Regions from separate parts of the Candidatus Thiodiazotropha sp. CDECU1 genome, predicted to be linked through region 4. Evidence: predicted binding sites of a transcription regulator. Region 4 holds the regulator's gene; each other region holds the start of a gene.
What was found. Region 4 encodes FliA, which starts transcription of late flagellar genes. Its sites were predicted from a motif close to GCTAAAGTTNNNNNNNNNNCNGCCGATA; they were not measured.
Positions count from the first base shown of each region.

Region 1: a site for FliA is predicted at 2,231-2,258, ahead of R2K28_RS06135 (putative motility protein). Genes of this name have one in related genera too.
Region 2: a site for FliA is predicted at 1,829-1,856, ahead of R2K28_RS17415 (methyl-accepting chemotaxis protein). Genes of this name have one in related genera too.
Region 3: a site for FliA is predicted at 1,535-1,562, ahead of R2K28_RS06555 (MotY family protein). Genes of this name have one in related genera too.

Region 1 covers NZ_OY734020.1:1,332,496-1,337,467, reverse strand. Annotated here, with positions in the region: gene R2K28_RS06155 (winged helix-turn-helix transcriptional regulator) at 1-190, opposite strand, end outside; gene R2K28_RS06150 (tautomerase family protein) at 367-582, shown strand; gene R2K28_RS06145 (DUF6356 family protein) at 672-923, shown strand; gene R2K28_RS06140 (AI-2E family transporter) at 1,052-2,167, shown strand; gene R2K28_RS06135 (putative motility protein) at 2,295-2,498, shown strand; gene R2K28_RS06130 (hypothetical protein) at 2,626-2,796, opposite strand; gene R2K28_RS06125 (sensor domain-containing diguanylate cyclase) at 2,929-4,917, shown strand; gene R2K28_RS06120 (nickel-dependent hydrogenase large subunit) at 4,967-4,972, opposite strand, start outside.
Region 2 covers NZ_OY734020.1:3,811,929-3,816,900, reverse strand. Annotated here, with positions in the region: gene R2K28_RS17425 (HesB/IscA family protein) at 1-133, shown strand, start outside; gene R2K28_RS17420 (SufE family protein) at 162-614, shown strand; gene R2K28_RS17415 (methyl-accepting chemotaxis protein) at 642-1,769, opposite strand; gene R2K28_RS17410 (SIMPL domain-containing protein) at 1,964-2,677, opposite strand; gene R2K28_RS17405 (PAS domain-containing protein) at 2,900-3,421, shown strand; partial or broken gene R2K28_RS17400 (methyl-accepting chemotaxis protein) at 3,396-4,649, shown strand; gene R2K28_RS17395 (PAS domain-containing protein) at 4,859-4,972, shown strand, end outside.
Region 3 covers NZ_OY734020.1:1,446,526-1,451,497, forward strand. Annotated here, with positions in the region: gene R2K28_RS06545 (potassium channel family protein) at 1-825, shown strand, start outside; gene R2K28_RS06550 (hemerythrin domain-containing protein) at 822-1,379, shown strand; gene R2K28_RS06555 (MotY family protein) at 1,601-2,512, shown strand; gene R2K28_RS06560 (lysophospholipid acyltransferase family protein) at 2,610-3,983, shown strand; gene R2K28_RS06565 (alpha/beta fold hydrolase) at 4,001-4,747, shown strand; tRNA gene R2K28_RS06570 (tRNA-Val) at 4,775-4,850, opposite strand.
Region 4 covers NZ_OY734020.1:2,724,688-2,729,659, reverse strand. Annotated here, with positions in the region: gene flhF (flagellar biosynthesis protein FlhF) at 1-583, shown strand, start outside; gene R2K28_RS12435 (MinD/ParA family ATP-binding protein) at 570-1,451, shown strand; gene R2K28_RS12430 (RNA polymerase sigma factor FliA) at 1,454-2,200, shown strand; gene cheY (chemotaxis response regulator CheY) at 2,268-2,639, shown strand; gene R2K28_RS12420 (protein phosphatase CheZ) at 2,665-3,399, shown strand; gene R2K28_RS12415 (chemotaxis protein CheA) at 3,471-4,972, shown strand, end outside.

The DNA.
Region 1 (4,972 bases), 1.4 Mb from region 4:
GGATCAGTTCCGCATCCGCAAGATCATTCAGGCGCTTGGTGAGGATGGTGGGTGAGATCAGGCACAGACCTCGCTGCAGCTCACTGAAACGGCTGGCACCCATATGTAGTTCGCGCAAGATCAGAACGGTCCATTTCTCACCGAGAATCTCCATCGCTTTGGCAACCGGGCAGAACTGACCGTATTCCATCTTACCTCCCTTGCAAACCAATTATTCATTATCTGTAGCTGCTTACTACACAAAATGTAGTTGGATACTACAACAACGCAAGTAGTGCGATCCAGCCTGCAGGCCTAACCTGTAATCACCAGGAAACAGTAACACCTGAGACAACAGAAACCTTAACAATTTACAGGAGAGCAGCTATGCCACTTATTACAGTAAACCTGATCGAAAACGTATTTTCACCAGAAGAAAAGGCTGAAATGATCGAAAAGCTGACCAATGCCATGGTTGAAATTGAAGGTGAAAATATGCGTTCGGTGACCTGGGTAAAAATAGAGGAAGTGCCCGAGGGCCAATGGGGTATCGGAGGTAATGCGATGACCGCCGCCATGGTACACGAACTACAAAGTTCATGATTACCCGTTGGTAAAATCCGGGATTTTATAGCACAGGGACGTGCCCACAGTTAAGGCTATAACCTTACTCTATTCATAAGGAGAAATTCATGAAATATTTTACCCAACACCTCCATGATCAAGGCATCAGTTATTTCCAGCATGCAGATTTTGCCCTGGGTATTGCGTTTCGCTTGGGCGCCAGCGTGCTGGTTTTCGCATTGCATGGCCTGTTTCCCTGGATAGGGATCAATAGGCGTCTAGATCTGGAAGCAACTTCTGCATATCTACTCCAGCAGAATGACTGGATTGAGTCAGCCTCAATCGTTGAACTGGATCTGGAAACCATCAACCTTGATTGAAGAGACGGACAATTATATCCTGGTCGATACTGATCATTCGGCTCTACGCTATTAAGCAAGTGTTGCCCAGCAGATCATCCATTTCCTGAAGCACGAGAATTTCAGGCAATAGCAGATGTAGAAATATAGTGAACGATAAATCAAATACGCCACCCTACCAGGAAGGTTTCCTGGTCGCCCTGATAGTTCTGGCCACCGCCGGGCTGATTTGGCTGTTTCTACCCTTTCTGCCGGCACTCTTCTTTTCCCTCATCGTCGCCACCGCCACCTATCAACTGTTTCTGAAGCTTCAAGATCGTTGGAAGCTCACGGATACCCATGCCGCCACCCTGATGAGTATTTTGATTTTCTTCACTGTCATTGCCCCCATCACCTATCTGCTGGTGGAGATTTCATTGCGCGCCGGCGAGCTCTACGGATCAGTGCAAGGCTGGGTGGATGCGCAGGACACGGAGAGTTTGAAAAAGATCTATACCGATACAGCCAAGAAGCTCCCCTTTAATCTGGGCGATCAGACGGCCCTCATTGCTCAGATCGGTGAAAACCTCAATAAGCTGATTTCCGTTGGGAAGAATACAGTTATTTTTCTGTTGCGCAGCGTCCTAGGCAACACAGCGGGTTTTCTTACCTTCGTGTTTCTTTCGGTTTTCGCCCTGTTCTTCTTCTACCGCGACGGCGATGATGTGGCGCGGCAAATCAAGGTGCTCTCGCCGTTACCGAATCGCTACGACGAAATGTTGATGGTACGTTTCAGCAGCCTGGCGACGGTGTTGACCATCAGCGTGGTGATCGTGGCGGTGTTGCAGGGATTGAGTTTCGGTATTCTGATGAGCTTCATGGGACTGCCGGCGTTGTTTCTTGGCATTGGTATTGCCGTTACCTCATTTATCCCGGTTGTGGGCTCCGCCCTTATCTGGATACCGGTAGCTGCCTACCTCTACATTCAAGGCGAGGCATGGCAGGCCGTCCTGGTAGCGGTATGGGGAGCGGTGGTGATGGGATTTGTGATCGACAATATTCTGCGACCGGTGATGATTCAGAAGATCTCCAAGGGCTTGCCTGACGGCGGCAACCTTGGTGCCCTGGATCATACCCTGCTGACCGTGCTCTCCACCCTGGCGGGTTTGATCCAGTTCGGCATCATAGGAATGCTGTTCGGCCCGGTCATTGCAGCCATGGCGATTGCAATCTTCGATGTGTATGAGCAGATGCACGGCGACCGCCTCGACAGGGACAATTGTTGAGGCGCCAACATCCAGATTGGCCATCAAAATGGGGAGGACTCGAGAAGCCCCTTCCCAAACAACGATGCAGTTTCCGCCTGACCAGCCGCTAAAGGTAAGAGAACACACTTTGACCAGGAGTCACCCTATGGACGTTTCTGGAGCCAGCTCACCATCTGCCAGCATGATCGCAACTGTAGCGACCAAGACCGAAACCAGCGTCGCTGTACACAAAAAAGCGATGGAGATGGAAAAACAGACTGCAGAGAAGCTGATCGCTTCCATAGAGCAGAGCGCACCGAAACCGACCAGCACCGGTGCCGTGGGCAGCAATATCGACATTATGGTTTGATCGGTATCAGACTAGTACCCTTTTATTTAACAATTCCTTGTTCGGCGGGATCAGAGAAATTTATTCTGATCCCAGTACTCGTACCATTGCTACCAGCATCCGGATGGGATTTCCGTCTATCCATAGCTTATTCGATAAGCTTGCGTTGGCTCTCTGTCAAAGTCTCGCGAAATTGTGACATCAGCTCAACCCCCAGCAAGGTCAGGTCAGCCAGTGCATGGCCGTAGTCATCCGCCAGGCGGCGGGGCTCTTGCTCATCGTAGCGATCAGCTTTGACCAGCTGCTGCAACGCCTGCATTGATAATCCACGTTTTACATCGCCGGGATATCAGAAAGCAAGCGGTTCATTGATCATTATCAATGGATATCCAAGTGGAATGTCTAGAATGATAGAAGGACTTTAAGCAATATCGCCATTTTCCTGACCATTATGGTTGGTTTAAAATCAGTTTTCGTGAAGCCATTTGTGATTGCTTCACTCTCTATGTCCATGCTGCTGTTATTGATAGTAGGCGGCTTCTTCTACACCGATTTTCAATCCGAACTGCAGATCATCACCGAGCGTGAACGCAGCCAGACAATGCTTGGCGCCAAACTGATCGAGCGAAGACTCGACAGTGTGGCGAGAGATGTGCTGCTATTGGCGAAGTCAGTCAGCCTCAGCCGGTATGGTGACTATGGGGTACAGGAAGCCATACACGATCTTGGTCGGGAATTCCGTAACACATCCTGCCTGAAGGGAAGCTACGATCAAGTGCGTTTTCTCGATGAGTCAGGGAGAGAGCGGGTTCGTGTCAATTACCGTGAGGGGGATTGTCAGCTGGTGGCAGAAAAGGATTTACAGAACAAAAAAACACGTTACTACTTCAACGATACCTTCAAACTTGGCCGGCAACAGATCTTTATCTCTCCCCTTGATCTCAATATCGAGCATGGCGTGATCGAACGTCCTTTGAAACCGATGATTCGTATAGGAACACCGGTATTCAATGAAAAAGGTCAGAAATTCGGCATCATTTTGGTCAATTATTTCGGCAAGGAGTTGATTTCTGATCTAACAACAGAAATGTCAGGATCAGATGGAATCCCCATGCTGCTGAATCGCAATGGTTACTGGTTGCTAGGGGCGGATAGTAGGGATGAATGGGGTTTCATGTTCAAAAACGAGAAGAGGATTGAAAACAAACACCCGGAATCTTGGCGTGAGATGTCCACATCTGAAGCGGGCCAGATCATGACGGCATCTGGATTGTTTACCTGGAGAACGGTCTATCCACTAGCGGTCAATTCAGTCTCAAGCACGGGATCAACTGATGCATCAGGAGCGAGCGCAACATACATCGACCGAGATGATTACTTCTGGAAGGTGGTTACACATATTCCACAGGAGACAATTGAAGGACTACAAAACAGACGTATAAAAATGGCATTGGTACTGCTGTCACTACTGATACTGCTGGCTTTTATCGCCGCATATTTAATTGGCCGCTCCAGAGAAAAAGAGCTACTCTCCATAAGCGCGTTAAAAGTAAGCGAGCACCGGCAAAGGGCGATTACCTCAAAGCTTGCAGAAGGCCTCATGGTGTTGGACAAAGAGGGCAAGTTAATCAATATGAATCCTGAGGCAGAGCGCCTGCTTGGCTGGTCATACGCCATGCTCTCCGGACAAAGAATTCATGACTGGATACACAAGAATGCAAGCGGTAAAAGCGAACATGAATGCCCGATTCTAAATGTAATAAAGGAAGAAAGAATCTATCATGTTGAAGAAGACGTCTTTCGTCGCTCAGATGGAACGGATCTGCCAGTAGCCTACACAGCCAGTCCCTATATCGTGGAAGATGAAGCCAGCGGTGTTATCGTTGCGTTCGAAGATATCTCTGAACGCAAAAAACTCAAGGAAGAGTTAGTGCACCAGGCCACTCATGATGCATTGACCGGATTGCTCAACAGAAGAGAAATAGAGAATCTGCTGGATCACGCATTCAGTCAAGCCATGCGATATGGCCGTGATCTTTCTGTGTGCATGATAGACATTGACCACTTTAAACAGATCAATGACACCTTTGGTCATAGAGCCGGTGATGAGGCACTAAAGAGCTTTGGTCAGGTACTTGATCAGAAAACACGCAGCGCCGACCTGGCTGGGCGTTATGGCGGAGAAGAGTTTGTAGTCGTGTTGACCGAGACGCCACTGTCGGGTGCCATGCGCTGGGCAGAGCAGTTACGCGCAACGATTGAATCCACGCCTATCACCCTAAATGAATCCAGTGGGCCAACGAATTTGACTGTGAGTATTGGTGTTGCATCTATCTCTAATGCAATTGAGAATTCTGATCAGTTGATGGACAGGGCAGATAGCGCACTCTACCTTGCCAAGGGGTCCGGAAGAAACAAAGTCAGCGAAGTTGGCGAATAGATTCCTATTGAAATCAAGTAGCAGTAGAAAAGCAGTGGCAGGCCATATATTAATG
Region 2 (4,972 bases), 1.1 Mb from region 4:
TGTTGAGAGTCTGCCGATGCTCGACGGGATGACAGTGGATTATGTCAAGGCGAATATGCTCAACGAGGGCTTCGAGTTTATCAATCCAAATATAAAGGATCAGTGTGGTTGTGGTGAGTCGTTCAGTGTGTGAACAACTGGCTTAATGTTTGGAGAGCTGGATGATTGATATTGACGAAATTGTGGAGAATTTTGATTTTTTTGACGAATGGGACGCACGTTATCAATATCTCATTGAGTTGGGAGAGTCTCTGTTACCAATGCCGGATGCGTTGAAGGTGGAAGAGAACTGGGTCAAACCCTGCATGAGCACCGTACATGTATCCGCACATCGGGAGAAAGACGATTCCTCGCTGATCTATTTTAAAGGTGATTGCGATACTGCGATCATCAAAGGAGTGCTTGCTCTTTTGATAGACCTGCTTTCACATCGCACCCTGAACGAGATCTGTTCGATGGATGTGGATTCACTATTCAGACGCCTTAAACTCGAGGAGCATCTCAGTCCTAACCGGCATGTGGGTATCTATGCGATCAAGGAGAAAATGATCGAGAGGGCCGAAGCCCTCTCGAAAGTTGAGCCATCAAAACTCGAGTCGAGAGTATTCTCTTAGCGCGTACCTTTGCCTTCGCGGATTGTGCTAAAGATCATCTGAACAAAGAATGCCTGCATCAGACTCTGCGGCATGGGCGAGGTTCTCCAGGTTTGAAATCACCTGCATGCTGGTCTCTTCCATCAGTGCAATATTATTAATACCGGCTTGCATATCTCCTGATTCAAGATCGATCAGAGCCTGTTTGCCATATTTATGAACCTGTAGATGGGGGGCTTCGATATCCTTATAACCAGGAAGATTGGAGAAGCATGAGACTCCTTCACCCTGGTAATACCATTGGCCCAGACGGCAGTTTCTGTGGTCTGAGAGTGAATCCGAAGAAAGCTCTGTAAGACCAAGGAAGGCCTTATAGATACCGAACTTGAAAACCAGGTGGTCGAATTTTGCCAGTTCTACAAAGGAGCGCAGTGAAGTAGAAGAGATGGCGACTTCCATGGATTTCGAAAGGTCAAATTGCTGTTTGATTGTTTCAATCGATTGAGATACTTGATTCTGGAAGTTGCTTGTCACATCCATCACCGAGGCCATGGTGTCCATTGATTGCTTGGTCTCCTGGGTAATGGTGTCGACCAGGGCGGCAATCTCCGTGGTGGCTTCTCGGGTACGCCCTGCCAGACTGCGAACTTCATCCGCAACTACAGCAAATCCCCGTCCCATCTCACCTGCCCGGGCCGCCTCGATTGCCGCATTCAACGCCAGCAGATTGGTCTGCTCCGATATGCCTTGAATGATACTGACGAAATTACTGATATTTCCGGCAATGGTACCGAGTTTGTCGACGCTCTCGGCACTCTGTTGGGAGATTTGGGTTACGTTTTCGATTTCGCTGTTCATTACCTCGACACTGGCTATTGCCTGGGTCGATATCTCAGAACCGCGGATCGCATTGACCTTTTCATCTTTTATATTCGTCGCAGTGTGCAACAATGAGTGTTGAAGCTCATTGAAGGAGTTACTCAGTGTGGAGAAGTTCCCCAGCACCTGTTGCTGCACTTTGAACTCATTCGTCTCCTCTTCAATCCGTTGATGCAATTCCTCATTCTGTTTCTTGAGTGTGGTGATTTGTGCAGCTTGCGATTCGATCTCAGTGGTTTTTTCCGCCAGTTGTTGTTGTAACTGGGATAGTTGTTTCTTACTGGATATACCAAACATCAGGATTCTCGATTGGACAGGATTGATTATCTGGGGTTTTGCTTACTTCAATACTCTATTAGCGACCATTACATTTAAAAATTGAGGACTAAAAAGTCATGGAGTTGTATAAATGTGACAAAAAACAGTGAGATCGAGCCTAGGAGAATCGGTTCTTAGATGATTTCGCTATGCCTTGTATTGAACCTAGGTGGTTACTGCTCTATCTGGAGCTCGATTGTTCCCGTGACTCCGATACGCAGAGTCTGGCTGCCGGCCGCGAGGGTGGGCGCAGTTGAGGTCCCCTCCCTGGCCATCATGCTGGCGCGCATACGAACTGGTTGAATGGGTCTGTCCGAACTCTGAATCGTCATATCCACCAGACGGTACTGACTGCGACCAAACTGCTTTGTCACCAAGTCAGCGCGTCGGCGGAACGCATCGATCGCCTGCAGGGTCAGTGACTCCTCCACTTTTTCCCGCTGTGCCGGTGAGATTGCATAGCTGATGGACTCCAGGGCCAGGGTTGACTGCAGCTTGTTGAGTAAAATGCTCAGTTTATCGCTGTGCATACTCTGCAGGCGGATCGATTGACGTACGCGCCAGCCAGTAAATCTCTGCTGTTGATAGATCGGCGAGGTCTGATAACCCAGGGTCTGTACCTTGATTCCTTCTCTGCCCTTTGCTTCGCTGATGGCCTGGGCGATCAGTTGGTTGACGCTATCTGTCAATACTCCGGGGTCACTTCCCTCCTTCTGCGCATAGAGAACCGCGATCAGGGTGTCGTTCTCCACTTCCGCCGTAGCGCTGCTGTGGAGTTGAATGCGGTCGTAGTGGAGACTTTGCTCCTCTGCGGCCAGGGGGAATGGTGATGCAGCCAGGTTGAGGCAGGCGAGGAGAGAGAAAAACAGGTTTCGTAGGCCCGGCATGGTCTTACAACCTCCAGTGTTTATGCTGAATGCGTCTATTTTAGCCAATCTGCTGGCTGTTCCGCGGCAAAGAGATGTGATGAATTTTACCTCTTTAGGGGGAGAAATACCGCTCACATTTTAGCCCATTCGGGGTTAAAGTTACGCGCTTGCCAGGCGCTATAAAATACTACAGGGCCGATTGGAGTATAGAGGAAAAGTTGATACTCAAAAGGAAGGGAAATGAAAGGAAACATCGTGCCCACAGGCAGGGAAGTATTTTTGAATAACAAAGAATTTATCGTTTCAAAAACCGATATCAATGGGAGGATAATCTATGTTAACCGGGAATTCATGCGCATTAGCGGATTCGTTGAGGCGGACCTGCTAGGCAAGCAGCATAATATCATTCGCCATCCGGATATGCCTCGCGGTATCTTCAAGAAGCTTTGGGATGTCATCGCCAAAGGTGATGAGTGTTTCGCCTATGTGAAAAATATATGTAAAAATGGTGATCACTACTGGGTATTTGCAAATGTAACACCCGATTTAAATAGGCATGATGAAATTGTGGGATATTTCTCCGTGCGTAGAAAACCGAATCAGCAAGCGGTAGATTACTTTGCACAGCTCTACAGACAGCTGCTTCAAGCCGAGCAGCAAGCCGGTACGAGGGGCGCCCTCGATGCATCATCCGCGTTGTTGAATCAAGTAATTGATGAACAAGGATTTGATAGTTATGAATCGTTTATACTTAGCCACTAGGCTGAAGGTCTATGTTGCGGTATTCGTAACCCTAAATCTATTAACCCTGTTTTCGGTCCTACTGTTGGATGGTTATCAACACTGGATCTGGATATTTCCCCTGCTCTCCATCGCTATGGCCCTGGTAATTGGACATCGGATGAAGGCGCCGTTCTATGTCATGCGGGAGATCGACCGGGTGCTCACGGAGATGCTCAGCGGAGAGTTCAGTTCGCGCATAACCAAGGTCCCTTGGATGGGGGAGGCCGGGCACATCGCATGGAACCTGAACGAGTCCCTGGATCAGCTGGAGACATTTTTCAGAGAGGTCAAAACCAGTTTTGAATTGGTCTCTCAAGGTCACTATTACCGCCGCACCTTGCCGGTGGGCCTGCATGGCGAATTGGAGAAGACATTGGCACGGATCAATGAGTCTCTGGATGCAATGTCGAGCAACGCGGCCTATATCAAGCAGAATGAGATGGCTGCGGAGTTACAGCAACTGAATACTGGCCAGACTATGAGCAACCTGTTGCTGAGCCAGAATGACCTGACTAGCATCACCGACGAGATGCAGAAGGTTTCAGGCATCGCTACAGACAATATGCAGAAGGCCCAGGAGAATCAAGGGGCGGTATCCCAGGTTGTCGAATCCCAGACCAGAACCTTGGGGCTGATAGAGCAGAGCCATGAGACCATGGCAAAACTCAATAGCATGAGTGATGAGATTACCGGCATCCTGCGTATGATCGGCGAGATCGCCGACAAGACAAATCTGCTTGCGCTGAATGCCTCTATCGAGGCGGCGCGTGCCGGCGAACATGGCCGGGGTTTCGCGGTGGTCGCAGACGAGGTGAAAAAGCTGGCGGAGAGCACCAAGAAGGCGACAGATGAAATTAGCGAGGTGGTAACTACCTTTCAGAGTGAAACCACAGTGATGCAGGCCAACTCCGAGGAAATGCTGGATATGGCAAATCATGTGCAACAGGCTGTGGAGGAGATGAATACCAGTTTCAATCTCTTCGCGGATCGGGCACGCAAGACCTATACCTCGGTCAACTACGCCCATGACATCTGCTATGCATCCCTGATCAAGGTGGATCACATGATCTACAAGCAGAAGGCCTATAAATCATTTTATGCCGGGGCCGATAATCCTGATGCCCAGGCGGTGTTGGTGAATCATCATGGTTGCCGACTAGGTAAGTGGTACTACGAAGGTATAGGCAATGAAAACTTCGGCCACCTGAATGCCTTCAGGGAGCTTGAGTCGCCCCATGAAGCAGTGCACAGCTTTGGGCATGTCGCACTCGATCATCTCAAACAAGATTGGCAGCAGGACCAACAACTGCAAAAAGAGATCATCGAAACCTATAGGGAGATGGAGCGCGCAAGCGACAAGGTGATGGATCGCATCGATGCCATGATTTTTGAAAAACATAGTTGATAGGTAGGGCCATGAAGCGAGCCATCAATCCGACTAATCGTGAAATCATCATGCAGGAGAGCGATTTCATCGTCTCGAAGACCGATTTGAAAGGTCGCATCACCTACGCCAACCGGATCTTTATG
Region 3 (4,972 bases), 1.3 Mb from region 4:
TGTGGCTATGGCCGTTTCGGCAAGGCCGTTTATGAAAAGCTTGTGCGCGAGGGATTGGAGGTAATCGTGGTGGAAGCGGAACCCGACACCACAGGCACCCCGTCATCACCTTATATAGAGGGTCGCGGCACCGAGGCGGATACCCTGCAGCAAGCGGAGATAGAGCGGGCGGTCGGTCTGGTGGCGGGCACCGATAACGATGCCAACAATCTCTCCATCATCATGACTGCACGGGCCATGAATAGTGATCTGTTCGTGATTCTACGCCAGAATCTCAAACACAACGATGCGGTAATAGCAGCCGTCGGGGCGGACATGGTGATGCTTCCCAGCGATATCATTGCCAACCGCATTCGGGTATTGTTGGGTGCTCCGATGCAGCATCAGTTCGTGAAGCTTGTGTTACACCAGGATGATGAGTGGGCCTGTCAGCTGATCAGCAGGATATCCGCCCTGGTGACCCACCACGCACCGGAGGTGTGGGAGGTGGCTTTTTCGGAGTACGATTCCCATGCGGTGTGTGCCCATGTTCAACGGGGGAACCATCTGACCCTGGGGGATCTGATGACGGACCCCCGGGATAGAGACAGTCAACTGTCCTGTATTCCCCTGATGCTCTATCGCCATAATGACTACTTATTGCTACCTGAAATGGACCTCAAGGTGCAAAAGGATGACCATTTACTCTTTTGCGGATCTGTTTATGCCAAAAACCGTATGGACTGGACCCTGCAAAATGAAAACGCCCTGAACTATATTTTAACCGGGGAGGCCAGACCGGAGGGTTGGGTCTGGCGGCGCTTGAGAAAAAGAGAGGTACTATGAGACCGCTACTGGAAAAACTCCATAAAGACCATATCAATCTGGCTCGCCTGCTCGATCTGATGAGTAGCGAATTGGATGCCCTGAATGCCGGTCATGAAGCAAACTTCGATCTCAAGATCGAAATGCTGGACTACGTCGAGCACTATGCCGAACAATCGCACCATCCCACCGAAGATCAGATCAATAAGGTTGCATTTCGCAAGAAATCGATGCAACAGCACAAGGCGCTCTACGAACGGATATGCAAGGAGCATGTGGAGCTGATTGGATTGGCGCGCAACTACAGAAAGACCCTGGAGGGGGCCATGCAGGGTGAGGTGCTGCTGAGAGAGGAGGTAGAGACACGGGGCAGGGAGTTTGTCGCCTTGCAGCGTCAACATATCGACCTGGAGGAGCATGAGGTCTTTCCTCTGCTGGAAAAAGTGCTCAACGACAAGGATTGGCAGAAACTGGAGCAGGAGATTTCCCATGGAGAGGATCCCCTGTTTCACCGCCAGGACTTCAATCGCTTTCGCAGTCTTATCGACTATCTGAAGGCGCACGAAAACGAATAGCATCTGACTCAGAACTACCTTCAATATCCTTCTTCAATACAGAATTTACATAGTTCTTGTCCATAACAACGGGTCTGAAGGGTGGGGTCCAGCCCCACCAGTCATGGCTGAATCGGTTCTTCCACAACCAATTTAAGCAATCAGGTGAGCGCCAGGTTAAGGATAGATATCGACTGGCCGATAAGCTCTCCAGAGTCGTTGGTTATTAAGTCGATATGGTTATGATGCTTTCGGATTGCCGGCAAAACATCTCCCTGTTCACTACGCTCATAAAGCGCCTGCTGGTAGTGGCGATGCTCATACCTGCCAGTCTCAACGGCGCTGCACTGGAGGACCAGCTCTACATGGCGGGCATCCATGAGTCTGTTTGGGTGTTTTCCGGATCGGGTTACAGCTGTGAACTGAAACATGAGATACCCCAGTTCGGTGAGGCCCGATTCAGGCGCATCGCGGGTGAGAATCTGCATTTTTTCATCGATAGCTTCCAGCCCGTGCCAGAGTCTGTGGCGGGGTTTGTAAGAGAGCTCTCCCCTGCTTGGGAACATACCCCGCCGGATACCATGCAGCAGAGCATACTGATACAAACCGGGATGCGCCCCATGGCGTTAAAGCGGAAGCAGGCCGGGTGGCTGCTGACCTCCTTGACCAAGGGGCAGATTGGCAGCTTTTCATTTGCCGATTGGGATGACAATCGCAGACAGGTCAGGGTGCAGTTGTCACCGGTGAATTTTCAAAAACCCTATCGGGAATTCAAGCGCTGTCTACGTCAACTGCCGGCGAGTGGGGGATTTGCCGGTTTGCAGCACTCGACGGTTCATTTCGCCCTGGATGTGGACTCCCTCGATAGCAAAGAAGAGCAGCAGCTTGCCCAGTTGGCCGCCTATGTTGTGGCCGATGAGAAGATCAAGCGTATCACCATCGAGGGGCACGCGGACGATCAAGGTTCAACCAGCTACAACAAGCGCCTTTCGGCCAGACGCGCGGCAGGTGTCTACAAATATCTCTCCGGCAAGGGGATCAAGGGAGGGATGATGAGCCAAAGGCACTACGGTGAGTCACGACCCAAGATAGCAAAACGCACTGAGCGCGCCAGGGCGGCCAACCGACGGGTTGAAATCAAGTTACAGCGATAGATCCATCCAAAGCCATCCATCTCAGGCAATACCCTTAAGCCATAGTCCCTGATCCCTCTGCTTCATGGAAGCATGCCGTGGTATGCTTTGAAGCATCATGGATAGTCAACCCATATCAGATGCTGATGCAGGCCGATTGACATGGTTTGAAAAAACCTGGCAGGGCTTCTGTCGGCTTGTGGTCAGGGTGTTTTATCGTCGATTCGAGGTTGTGGGCAGGGAAAACCTGCCGGCGGGGCAGGGGACAATCCTGTGTGCCAATCATGTCAACGCCCTGGCGGACGCGGTGGTACTTCAGGCGGCCACCACAAAGGCGATTCGGCCGCTGGCGCGTAGCGGCCTGTTCGATAATCCCGTGCTCAAGCCTATCCTGGGTTTGATCGGTGCGGTCCCAATCTACCGGCGCGGTGATCCGGGGGCTGATGTCAGCAACAACAAAGATACTTTTTCACGCTGTTATGAACTGCTCGCTGAAGGAGAGACCCTGATTATATTCCCCGAGGGTCAGAGTCATGACGTGCCTCGCCTGATGACATTGAAGACCGGCGCCGCACGTCTGGCCCTGGAGACGACCAGGGTGACTGGCAGGCAGCCGGCGCTTATCCCGGTGGGACTGACCTTTCCCGAGAAGGGCCAGTTCCGCAGTTCAGTGTTGGTGCAGTTCGGCAAACCGATTGAGTTCGCCCACTCTGGAGAGGAGGCGGATGAACAACGTGTAATCGAATTGACCGAACGGATTCGTAAAGGACTGGAAGCCTTGACACTGAATGCCGAGAGTTGGGAGGAGGTCAACCTGATTACCAGGCTGGAGCGATTTTTCGCCTTTCGTCACGGCAAGTATCGGCAGCGCAACCTGCAACAACGCCTGCGCGCCCAGCAACGCCTGATAGATGCGCAACGCCTGTTGAGAGAGTACGAACCCGATCGGGTGCGGGCATTGATGATCCAATTGAAGCAGTTTGAGAAGATCTGCCGTTACTGCGGGGTGAAGGATTACCAGCTCAATATCGAGTACAAACCAACCCTGATCGTGCTCTATATTCTGCGTGCGATCTGGATGACCCTGGTGGTCTTTCCCGTGGTTATGTGGGGTGTGATCAACAGCTATCTTCCCTATCAATTGACTAAACGGCTGGCAGGCAATTTTGCCAAGGGGACGAATCAGTCAGACACTGCCAACATGGTCTTGGGGCTGCTCTTTTTCAGCATCTTCTGGTTGTTGCAGAGCTATCTGGTTTATCACTATTTCGGTTTGATGTGGATGACTCTGTATATTCTCACTCTCATAGCTAGCAGTGTGGTCGCCCTCATGGTGCGTGGTGAGTTGCGGCGAATCCGCGAGAATGCCCGGGTGTTCCTGCTGTTTCTGCGTCGACGGGACCTCAAGACCTATTTGCGACAGAAGCGTCAGGAGCTGGAACAGGAGTTGGCGCGCATGGTTCGCATCGCCAATCGTCTCTCCCATCACTAAAGCCCGGTTTGTATGCCATGAAATTTGCGATCCATATGATTCTGTACGCCATGCTTCTGCCGACCCTGTCCCTGGCGGCACAATCGGACTGCGTGATTCTGTTGCATGGCATGGGGCGCTCCGCCTTTTCCATGGGTGCGATCGAAGTGTCATTGGCGAAGCAGCATTATCATGTGTGGAATAAGAGCTATCCCGGTCTGAGCCAAAGTGTGGAGGAGCTATCCGCTCCCGCCATCGAGGCAGGCCTGGACTACTGTCGCAGCAAACAGGCGGAGAGCATCCATTTTGTCACCCACTCCCTGGGGGGGATTCTTGTCAGATACTATCTGCAGGACCATCGGATAGTTGAACTGGGCCGCATCGTCATGTTGGCGCCACCCAATCGGGGCAGCGAGGTGGCCGATGAGATGAAGGATGGCTTTTTCTACCAGACCATTATGGGACCTGCCGCTCAAGAGCTGGGTACAGATGCGAAGAGCCTGCCCAACAGGCTAAAGCCCATCGCCGGTGAGATCGGGATAATCGCGGGCAGGACCGACGGCGAGCCCTGGTTTCTACCCGGGATACCCGGTGAGGATGACGGCAAGGTTGCGGTGGAGCGCACCAAGCTTGCCGAGATGAAGGACTTTCTGCTGGTGAACGTGGGGCATACCTTCATCATGGATGATGATGAAGTAATCCGCCAGATAGCCTATTTCCTGAAACACGGTGTGTTTGACCAGTCAAGGCTGTTGCAGGGCGATGATGGCAATGGTGTGGAGTGACCGTTGCTGGATCTATTAAAGAAATGATGGTGGGCGCAACAGGGATCGAACCTGTGACCTCTGCAATGTGACTGCAGCGCTCTCCCAGCTGAGCTATGCGCCCGAATACGGCGAGAGAGGCATTCTAAAGAGCTAATCGGGGTGGGTCAAACGAGTGCTTTTATAATTCTCTATGCAGATTGCTTAGTGTTCGACAAGAAAAAGTGCATTGATCTACTCTCGGCG
Region 4 (4,972 bases):
GCGTCACGGTAACCGCCATCTCGCATTGATATCGGCCGACAGTTACCGGATTGGTGCCCAGGAGCAGTTACAAAACTATGGCCGCATCCTGGATGTGCCGGTTCGCAGCGTCACCACTCCGGAAGAGCTGAACAACGCCCTGCACGCCTTTGCGGATAAGCGTTTGGTCTTGATCGATACCGCCGGTATGGGGCAGAGAGATCTCCAGCTGACGGAACGCCTGGCACTATTGAGCAAAGGAAACCACCCCGTGAAATCACTGCTTACGCTCTCTGCAACCACCCAGCGGTCAGCCTTGAGTCATGCCATTCGAGCATTTGATATCGTCAGTCCGATTGGTGTTGTCTTGACCAAGATGGACGAGGCAGCTTCCCTCGGGGGCGTGCTTTCAGCTGTTCTCGAAGCAAAACTGCCGTTGGCCTTCGTTACCGATGGTCAGCGGGTACCGGAGGATATACACAACGCCTATGCGGATAGGTTGATGAAGCATGCAGTGGAGCTATCCGAACTTATGGGTGGCAGTCCAGATGAGGAGTATCTGGCGATGGCTTTCGGGGGAATGAATGAACATGCACATGTCTGAACAGATCGAAGATCAGGCAACAGGGTTGCGCAGGATGATTAACCCGGAACCGGTGAGGGTGATTGCTGTCACCGGTGGTAAGGGTGGTGTGGGCAAGACCAGTATTTCTGCCAATCTGGGGGTCGCCTTCGCCGAACTCGGTCGCCGGGTAATGCTGCTCGACGCCGATTTGGGATTGGCAAATCTGGACGTACTCCTCGGTTTGCACGCAGAGCGTAATCTGTCCCATGTGATGCAGGGTGAATGCTCACTGGAGGATGTTTTGGTCACCGGGCCCAAGGGAATGAGGGTTGTCCCTGGTGCTTCCGGAATCCAGCACATGGCTGAGATGACCCCTGCCGAAAATGCCGGTTTAATCCAAGCCTTCAGCGAAGTTGCCAACGATGTGGACGTTTTGCTGATCGACACGGCTGCCGGCATTTCCGATCTGGTGATCAGTTTCAGTCGTGCAGCGCAGGAACAGATTGTTGTGGTATGTGATGAACCCGCCTCCATCACGGACGCTTATGCCATTATCAAGCTGCTCAACCGTGAGCACGGAATTAGTCGTTTCCGAATCTTGGCTAATATGGTAAAGAGTGTGCAAGAGGGGCGTGATCTTTACAATAAAATGTGCCGGGTAACCGATCAATACCTGGACGTTATGCTGAACTACATGGGCAGCATTCCTTATGACGAACAACTCCGCAAAGCGGTGCGAAGCCAAAAACCGGTTGTAGAGGCCTATCCACGTTCACGAGTAGCACAGGCATTCAAGAATTTGGCCAAAAAGGCCGATAACTGGCCTGTACCCTCGGGTGTCAGTGGCGATTTACAGTTTTTCGTCGAACGATTGATCCAATTTTCTAGCCAATACGGGGAGGTATGACGGTGAGCGGCTTAGCGACATACACCGCCATGCAGCAACAACAGAACTATGATGATCTGGTGGATCAACATGCCGGACTGGTGAAAAGGATCGCTTATCACCTGATGAACCGGTTGCCACCGAATGTTCAGGCGGATGATCTGATTCAAGCGGGGATGTTGGGCCTGCTCGAGGCGAGCAGAAACTACGACCCCACACAGGGTGCCAGTTTTGAGACCTATGCGGGTATCCGCATACGCGGTGCAATGCTGGATGAAATTCGACGCAGTGACTGGACACCGCGCTCTGTTCATCGCAAGGCGCGCATGGTTGCTGAAGCGATGCGGGAAATCGAGAACCACGAGGGCAGAGATGCGCGTGATGTAGAGGTGGCCGATGCCTTGGATATGAGCCTTGAGGAGTACCATCAAATCCTCAGGGATTCAACGGGTTGTCGAATTTTCAGTCTGGATGAGTTGACCGCAGTGAGTGATGGCTTCCCGGTTGCCAGGGAAGGATCTGCAGATACACCATTCGATGGATTGCAGAAAGACGCCTTCAAGAAGGCATTGGCGGATGCGATTGCTGGCTTGCCCGATCGTGAGCGGCTGGTTATTGCCATGTATTACGATGATGAGATGAATCTTCGTGAAATCGGGCATGTACTGGGTGTGAGTGAGTCTAGGGTTTGTCAAATACACAGTCAGGCGACACTGCGTTTGCGGTCACGACTGACAGATTGGCTTTCATTGGTACACGACGAAGAGTAATGGTTGGCCTGTGATTCGTTGACGGGACGTCAGCACTAACAGGATGGAGGTAGCATTGGACAAGAATATGAAGATCCTCATTGTGGACGACTTTTCCACCATGCGGCGTATTATCAAGAATCTATTGCGTGATCTTGGGTTTAACAACACCCAGGAGGCGGATGATGGTCTCACGGCACTACCCATGCTACAGAGTGGGAATTTCGATTTTCTTGTCTCAGACTGGAACATGCCGGGAATGACAGGTATCGATCTGCTGAAAGCGGTCAGGGCGGATGATAAGTTGGCCGCATTGCCGGTATTGATGGTAACAGCGGAATCTAAACGCGAACAGATCATCGAGGCGGCACAAGCAGGTGTAAACGGCTATGTCGTTAAACCTTTCACTGCCACGACCTTGGAAGAAAAGATCAACAAGATCTTCGAACGCGTGGGTTAAATTGAGGCTGTGTCTGGAGTAAAAAATGGGACAACAAGACAACCAACAACGATTAGAGATTGCAAAGTCCCTCGTTATCAGCTTGGAAGCCGGTGATGATGCGGAATCCGAGCGATTGATAGGTAATCTGACACAAGCAAAGAAAAACGACGACCTGTTCCAAGAGGTGGGTCGCCTGACCCGTGAACTGCATGAAGCCATCAACGGTTTTCTCCTTGATGCCCGAATCTCCGATATGACCAATGTGGAGATTCCGGATGCCAAGGAGCGGCTCACCTATGTCATTACCATGACCGAGCAATCCGCGAATCGGACGCTCACTGCTGTCGAGCATAGTATTCCTCTGATCGAGAAGATTGAACAGGGATCTGCTGAACTTGCTGAGCAGTGGGAGAACCTACGTTCCCAATTACTCAACAAAGAGGATTTCAAGGAGCTGAGCAGTTCACTTTCAAGTTTCCTAAAGAGTACGCAGAGTGATGCCGGTGAATTGCACAAAAACCTGTCTGAAGTGCTAATGGCTCAGGATTTTCAGGATCTTACCGGCCAAATTATTCGCAAGGTCATCACCCTTGTTCATGATGTGGAGGAGAAACTGGTCATGCTGGTGCGTATCACCGGTAGCAAGCTGGAAGATCCCGAACAGAATAAAGACCAAGCTGAAGTGCTTGCGGGACCGGCTATTCCAGGTCTGGATCAGGGCGAACAAGTGACAAACCAGGACGATGTGGACGATCTGCTCTCCAGCCTGGGGTTTTAGTTATTCAGGTTAGGACCGATATAGATTTCAACAACATTCGGTAAAGTTCGGTGATCCACCGGGAGCATTAGATGAGCATCGATGTCAACGACGAAATCCTTCAGGATTTTTTGGTCGAGGCTGGAGAGATACTAGAGCTGTTGAGTGAACAGCTTGTGGACCTGGAGCAGCAACCTGATGATTTCGATCTGCTAAATGCCGTATTTCGCGGTTTTCACACGATTAAGGGCGGTGCGGGATTCCTATCCATAGATCCCTTGGTGGAAGTCTGCCATCGGGCCGAGGATGTCTTCAATATACTGCGCCAGGGACAGCGTAGTGTGGGTCCGGATCTCATGGATTCTGTACTTGAGGTGCTGGATATTGTGAATGCCATGTTCGAGCAGGTACGCGAAGGTATTATGCCGGAACATGCGGATCCGGAACTGATCGAGCGACTGAATAAATTTGCCGTGCCGGAAGGAGAAGAGGAAGAGGAAGAGGAAGAAGAGGCCGCTGCAGAGGAGTCGGCTGATGATGAAGCAGTGGAGGAAACAGATACAGCGGTGGCGGTTGAGGCAGAGGCGGAGGCAGAGACATCAGCGGAGAGTGTGCCGTCTTCATCGGATGATATAAGCGATAACGAATTCGAGTCCTTGCTGGATGCGATTCAAGAACCTGCCCAAGCCGGCAAGGATGACAATATATCCGAGGATGAATTTGAAAACCTGCTGGATGAACTGCACGGCAAGGGTAAATTCACGGGTAAACCCAAGGCAGAAGATAAGGCTAAGAAACCTGCAGCCTCTGATGATATTTCCGAGGATGAGTTCGAGGCCTTACTTGACGAGATCCATGGCGAAGGCAAATTCAATCCCGATAAGCTGAGCAATGAGCAAGCACCCGCCAAGAAAAAGGCCAAGCCGAAAAAAGCGGCAAAGCCCCCTGCAGGTGATGACGATATCAGTGAAGATGAATTTGAAGATCTACTGGATCAGATCCATGGTGCGGGGAAGTTCGATCCGCATAAGATCAAGTCGGATGAGGATGAAACGACCGAGGGTAAAAAGGCACCAAAGCCTGCGCAGAAAATGCCCCCCAAGGGTAAAGCTAAATCCGCAGCCAAAAAATCTACTGCCAAAGCGGCAGCCAAGCCTGCGAAAAAGTCGGCGCCTGATGCAAAAACAGCACCCGCCAAGAAACCTGCCGCAGAGGCTAAACCCAAGGCGGCACCCAAGGCTGCCAGCAGTAAACCTCCCGCCGAAACCACTGTACGCGTGGATACCCAGCGGCTTGACGATATCATGAATATGGTGGGTGAGTTGGTGCTGGTGCGTAACCGTTTGGCGACGCTGAAGGCAACCATGAATGATGAGGACGTATCCAACGCGGTAGGTAACCTGGACGTGGTGACTTCAGACCTGCAGCTGGCGGTGATGAAGACGCGGATGCAGCCGATTAAAAAGGTATTTGGCCGATTCCCACGGGTAGTGCGTGATCTGGCCAGGAGTTTGAAGAAAGAGATCGATCTGGAAATGGTGGGTGAGGATACCGACCTGGACAAAAATCTTGTGGAGGCATTGGCTGATCCTCT